One region of the Floccifex sp. genome, then DNA from elsewhere that is predicted to be linked to it. Evidence: a T-box and tRNA genes for the amino acid it is inferred to sense, from the RefSeq annotation. Region 1 holds a T-box; the other holds one or more tRNA genes.
The links. A T-box is a leader RNA that pairs with one kind of tRNA and senses whether it is charged. The one in region 1 lies ahead of metG (methionine--tRNA ligase), so its partner is inferred to be a tRNA-Met.
Positions count from the first base shown of each region.

Region 2: it has a tRNA-Met gene. The T-box ahead of metG (methionine--tRNA ligase) is inferred to sense a tRNA for this amino acid. The anticodon was not compared.

Region 1 is NZ_JBJEEX010000115.1:35,285-38,706, forward strand. Features, by position in the region: gene ACI313_RS06870 (hypothetical protein) at 1-45, opposite strand, end outside; gene metG (methionine--tRNA ligase) at 49-1,965, opposite strand; T-box leader at 1,996-2,200, opposite strand; gene ACI313_RS06880 (PHP domain-containing protein) at 2,233-3,422, opposite strand, start outside.
Region 2 is NZ_JBJEEX010000051.1:23,470-26,891, forward strand. Features, by position in the region: gene ACI313_RS03205 (ABC transporter ATP-binding protein) at 1-484, shown strand, start outside; gene ACI313_RS03210 (ABC-2 transporter permease) at 481-1,071, shown strand; tRNA gene ACI313_RS03215 (tRNA-Arg) at 1,221-1,297, shown strand; tRNA gene ACI313_RS03220 (tRNA-Pro) at 1,302-1,378, shown strand; tRNA gene ACI313_RS03225 (tRNA-Met) at 1,382-1,458, shown strand; tRNA gene ACI313_RS03230 (tRNA-Ile) at 1,468-1,544, shown strand; tRNA gene ACI313_RS03235 (tRNA-Ser) at 1,561-1,651, shown strand; tRNA gene ACI313_RS03240 (tRNA-Met) at 1,662-1,738, shown strand; tRNA gene ACI313_RS03245 (tRNA-Phe) at 1,747-1,822, shown strand; gene ACI313_RS03250 (MgtC/SapB family protein) at 2,741-3,406, opposite strand; gene ACI313_RS03255 (tyrosine-protein phosphatase) at 3,416-3,422, opposite strand, start outside.

The DNA of each region.
Region 1 (3,422 bases):
AGCTAATTGAAGCTGGTTTTTAAATAACTTTTGTTTTTCGTTCATTTCCTAACAAACTTTTGATCCATTTTTCATTTCTTTTTCTGGTGAAACTACACATAAACTCTTCTTACCACCATCAGCACTTAAAATCATACCATTTGATTCTAAGCCACGAATCGTAGTTGGTTCTAAGTTAGTTACAGCCACAACTTGTTTTCCAACCATTTCTTCTGGTTTATAGAATTTGGCAATTCCACTGATAATTTGTCTTGTTTCGTCTCCAAAATCAATTTGGAATACCAATAGACGATCTGCTTTAGGATGTTTTTCACATTTTAAGACAGTTCCTACTTTTAATTCCACTTTCGAAAAATCATCAATAGAGATTTTTGGTTCTTCTTTTTTAGGTTGTTCCTTTTGTTTATTGAACTCTTCCATGAATTTTTTCTCATCAATACGAGCAAACAATGGTTTAGGACTTTCACATACTTTACCATTTACTTCTAATTGACCAAATGTTTCAACTGTATCAAAATCACGGGCTTGAGTACCAATCATATCTAAGATTTTATCCGCTGTTTCTGGTAAGAAACTATGAAGTAATACAGCACAAATACGAATGGATTCTAATAAATTATATAAAACAGTTGCTAAACGATCTTTCTTATCTTCATCTTTTGCAAGCGCCCATGGCGTAGTTTCATCAATGTATTTATTTGTTCTTCTTAATACTGCAAAAATTTCATCTAGGGCATCTCCTACTCTGAATTCATCCATTTTCTTAGTGACTTTAGCTAAAGCACTTGTTGCCATTTCTTTTAATTCATCATCAACGCTTTCACATACATTTGGATTTGTGATGACACCATCAAAATATTTATTTGACATTGAAATTGTACGTTGAACTAAGTTTCCTAAGATATTAGCTAAATCCGAGTTAATACGTTCGATAACTAATTCCCATGTAATTGTTCCATCTTGTGCATATGGCATTTCATGTAAACAATAATAACGAACTGCATCTACACCAAAGTGTTCTACTAAATCTTCTGCATAAATTACATTTCCCTTTGATTTAGACATTTTGCCGTCACCAATCAATAACCAAGGATGCGCAAATACTTTTTCAGGAAGTGGTTCTCCAAGTGCCATTAAGATAATAGGCCAAATAATCGTATGGAAACGTAAAATATCTTTTCCAATAATATGAGTTCCTGGCCAATATTTTTTATACATTTCCGAACTATTACCTTCTGCATCATATCCAAGTGAAGTGATATAGTTTGATAAAGCATCAATCCATACATAAACAACATGTTTATCATCAAAATCAACTGGTACACCCCAAGTAAATGAAGTACGAGAAACGCATAAATCTTGTAGTCCTGGTTTAATAAAGTTGTTAATCATTTCATTTTTTCTTGATTCTGGTTGAATAAAATCAGGGTGTTCATCAATATATTGCATTAAACGATCTGCATATTTTTGCATATTAAAGAAATAAGCTTCTTCTTTAGCTGGTTTAACAGGGCGTCCACAATCTGGACAACATCCATCTACTAATTGTGATTCTGTCCAGAAACTTTCACAAGGTGTACAATACATTCCTTCGTAATATCCTTTATAGATATCCCCTTGGTCATATAATTTTTTGAAAATCTTTTGTACTTGTTTTTCGTGTTGTTCATCTGTTGTACGAATGAAATAATCATAGCTTACATTCATTAAATCCCAGTTTGATTTAATTTTGGCAGCAGCATCATCAACATATTCTTTAGGTGTAATTCCTGCAGCTTTTGCTTTTTCTTCAATTTTTATTCCATGTTCATCTGTTCCTGTTTGAAAGAAAACATCATATCCTTGGGCTCTTTTAAATCTAGCAATTGCATCGGATAAAATAATTTCATATGTATTTCCAATATGAGGTCGCCCTGAAGCATAGGCAATTGCGGTTGTTAAATAATAAGGTCCTTTATTTTCCATTTTTTTCCTCCTAAAATAAAAAAACTTTCATCCAAGGACGAAAGTTCGCGGTACCACCTTAGTTCACATACACTCAGTGTATGCCTCAATCTGTTAACGCCAGCAACGTCTTTTTCTAATTATTCGAAAAAGAAGCTCAAAGTCCATATTCTTACTTCCTTTGATACGAATTTTCACCACACATTCGCTCTCTACAATCAAACAGAAATAATACTCTTCTTATCTTCGCTTTAGTATTATACGATAAATTCAAATCTTGTTTCAACCTTAATTTGCTTGATTTGTCAATATTCTTACTAATTGAAGTCCTTTTTCAGGACAATGTGTTTGTCCTAAATGACGATCTTGTTTTGTTGGTCCATGATAATCTGAACCACAAGAAATCAATAATTTATTATTCATCGCAATCTTCAATAACGATGAAATTGTTTCTTCTTGAACACATGGTGAGAAACATTCAATTCCATCAATTCCTTTGTCAACAATCTTTTGAATTGTTTCATCATCAATATAATCCATATGCCAACTAGCTAAAACACAAATACCACCGGAAATATGAATCGCTTTGATTACATCTTCTAAACGTGGATAATTTCCTTTAACGTAACAAGGACCACCTTTTCCAAAGATATGGAATTTAAATTGTTTCATAGCTTCATTTATATTATCAGTTGAATCAATGTATTTTTTCACAAATGAAAGTGAACGCACACGTTCATTATTGAATACCATATTTGTTATATCTGTAGCCGTAATGGTTTGGAAACGACTTGTTTCCATTAATGAATTAACATCAATCGATACCCCTGAATATTCTTCAAATTTTTTGACACGAAGAAGTGAATTTTCTTTTTCACGTTTTAAAGAAGCTCTTTCTAAGGCATCAAAAATTTCATGTTCCCAATCAATGTAATATCCTAATACACGTACTCTTAAATCACCATACTGGGCATCTAATTCCACACCTGGAATATATTGAATTCCATAAAGACTGGCAAATCGTAAAGCAGCCGCATTTTGTCTTGCACAGTTATGATCTGTAATTGAAATGGTTTCTAATCCTAATTCTTTTGCTTGTTTGAAAATTTCCTCAACATCATAATATCCATCGTCGCTATAATTTGAGCGAATATGAAGATCAATTGGACAAATTTCTTGTTCTTGTTTTGCTTGTTCAAAACAAATATTCACTTCTGGTTCATAGACTAGATGAAGTCCTAAAATAACATCCACAATGGTTTGTTGGTTAGGCATAACTAAAGATACAATTCCATTTAATAACCACCAAGCAACAATACCAGCAGTTTTAAATAAATATCCAAACAACATTAAGGGAATTCCCATTCCAATGGCTTGTCTTAATAAAAGAGGAAGCCCTTCTACAATTTGGTTTTTGCGATTCACAATTCGCATATCCAAGAATTCGCCACCAAATGTAACTCCTTTTGTTTTCGTTG
Region 2 (3,422 bases), on a different contig from region 1:
TAAAGAATTTTCATTTGGGATGAAATCTAAAATTAAAGTCATTTGTGCTTTGAGTCATAATGCCAAGCTTCTATTATTAGATGAACCTACTTTAGGATTAGATGTAGTAAGTCGTGATGAAATCTTGGATTTATTAAGAGAATTTATGTCAAAAGATGAAGATAATGCGATTTTAATTAGTACCCATATTTCCAGTGATATTGAAAATCTATGCGATACGATTTATATGATTGATAATGGTCGTATTTTACTTCATGAAGACATGGATGTTTTATTAAGTGATTATGCCATATTAAAAGTAAGTGAAGATCAATTTCATAAAATAGATACAAGTTATATTTTACGTTGTAAAAAAGAAGCCTATGGTTATTCTTTATTAACGAATCAAAAACAATTCTATGTTGAGAATTATCCATCGATTGTGATTGAAAACAACACCCTTGATGATTTTATTTCCATGATGATAAAAGGAGAAAGACTATGAAAGGTTTATTTATAAAAGATTTAGAAATTATGAAAGGACAAGCACTGTATAGTATTTTTCTTTTATTTGTGAGTGCTTATTTATATGTATTGTCTCCCTATACAGCTGTTATGTATTTAGCTTTTATTTTATCAACGAATGCCATCGGAACCATTAGCTATGATCAATTTGATAATGGAATGCCTTTTCTATTTTCCCTTCCATCAACAAAGAAACAATACGTACAAGAGAAATTCTTGTTGTGTTTGATTTGTTGTGTAACAGGATGGTTGATTGGTGTAGTGGGTTGTAGTGTAGCAATGATGATTCAAAATAAATTCACAATGGATTTTATCTTCGTTTCTTTGTGTTGTTTACCTATTGTATATACAATGGTTTGTTTCCAGATTCCATTTCGTTTAAAATACGATGCCGAGAAGAGTAAGATTGCGACTATTTTATTAACAATTTGTATTTGTGTTATTTTTTCGATTGTTCCTTTAATTCAATTTAATTTAAGTATTATTGTGATTAGTATTGTGATGGTACTTGTTTTCATAGGATTATATAAAACAAGTTTTAATGTCATTAAAAATAAAGAATACTAGAAAGCTTTTATAGCTTTTTAGTATTCTTTTGTGCTATAATCATGAAGGAAGCACTAATTTAAAAAAGTTTTAAAAAAAATAAAAAAAAATTTAAATTTATGCTTGCAAAGATGTTTACCTCATGGTATATTATTTAGGCACTAATTGATGCGCCCTTAGCTCAACTGGATAGAGCGTTTGACTACGGATCAAAAGGTTGTGGGTTCGATTCCTGCAGGGCGCGCCATCATCGGGATGTAGCACAGCTTGGTAGTGCACTTGATTTGGGATCAAGGGGTCGCAGGTTCAAATCCTGTCATCCCGACCATCTGGCTGGGTAGCTTAGTTGGCTAGAGCATCCGGTTCATACCCGGAAGGTCGTGAGTTCGAGTCTCACTCCAGCCACCAACCTTGTTTGGACCCTTAGCGCAGTTGGTCAGAGCAGTCGGCTCATAACCGATCGGTCGCAGGTTCGAGTCCTGCAGGGTCCACCAAAATTTTAACACACATGGAGAAGTACCCAAGTGGCTGAAGGGTCCGGTCTTGAAAACCGGTAGGTCGTGCAAGCGGCGCCTGGGTTCGAATCCCAGCTTCTCCGCCATCTTTTATATCGCGGGATAGAGCAGTCTGGTAGCTCGTCGGGCTCATAACCCGGAGGTCGTTGGTTCAAATCCTTCTCCCGCAACCATTTTTTATGGTCTCATAGCTCAGTTGGTAGAGCAACGGACTGAAAATCCGTGTGTCGCTGGTTCAATTCCGGCTGGGACCACCACTTATATCAGAGATTGCCTTTAGGTTAGCCTAAAGGCTTTTTTGTATTTAAAAATAATTTTAATCGAACCTCAATAGAGGTTCATTTTTTTGTATTAAATGGTTTAAATTAATAAACGTTAATTATCTTTAAGATTTCTTAATAAAAACATAATTGTCAGTTAATTTATTCAAAGATGCTTTGATGTATATTAAATATGTAGTGATAAAGGAAGAACAAATTTATGAAAAAAATCTTTACATCTTTATTAACTTTTTGTACGTGTGTAGGAATCTTTAATAACTTAGGAACTGTATCAATTTTTGCCCAAGAAACTACTTATCAAATGCTCGCTACCTGATTAATTAAAATATTATGATTTATGGTATATTTGAAACGCTAGCCTACATTATTGGTGTCATTATTGTTATAGTTGCACTTATGTGTTGGCTAACCAAAAAATCTTTTTCTAATAAAGTGAAGAATATCATATTGTTTATAGTAAGTATTCCTTTGACTTTTTGGGTTATGATCCATATAAATGAACCTGACTTTTTAACAAATTTAACATATGCTATTTGTTGTTCCAGTTCTATTGTATGGAGGTTTAATAAGAGTAATAAACAATAAATGAGTAAAAAAATGATTATATCTGTATCATAAAATAATTCTTAAGGAAACTTATAAAAAAAGATTTTCTCATAACAGATATTATTACTAAAGAATTTTCATTATCAGTGTAAGAACTTAAATATATTTGTTAAAGCAGAAGAACATTTTTATGAAAAAAATAGAAACCACTTATCAAAATCCAATGATTGAAACTAGAAAAGCTAATATCATTGCATTTACGATGTGTTTGGTAAAATAATGTTTATACTTAATGTATTCTTCTATTCATAAATCAGATAAAAAAATAGGATTCGTTTTTACGAATCCCTAACTTTCCAATGAAATTACATAGTCTTTATCTAATATTTTTGAAAATAATGTTTCTTTATTAAATTTACGTGGTGCTAATCCTTCAAATTCAAATAAAATTGAATCAGATTGTGTTTTCACAATTTTATAGTCTTGAATTTGCACATCCATTGAATCAAATACACTTTGTAGATCTTGTAGTAATTCCTTTTGATTTTTAGTTTCAATTTGAATCATAATCGATGAGTGAGCCATCTTTACAATCTTCCCTTTATGAAACAACATTTGAATAAATAAAATCATACAAGTGGCTAAGATTCCAACATCATATAAACCAGCTCCTATACACATACCAATAGCAGATGTCGTCCAAATTCCAGCTGCTGTGGTAAGACCTGAAACAGATCCATGTCGTACATAAATAACACCGGCTCCTAAAAATCCGATTCCACTGACAATTTGGGCAGCCAATCGAGCTGGATCTCCGTTTGTTGCTAAATCAGTAAATCCATATTTTGATAAGCACATTATTAGACAAGCTCCTAATGATAAAATCGCATGGGTTCTTAATCCTGCTCCTTTATTTCGACTTGTTCTTTCAGATCCAATTAAAGCACCACAAATTGTGGCAATTAAAATACGAAAGACAATAATTCCATGGGGCCAATTTTCTAAAATGCTCATTGTACTTCCTTATTCA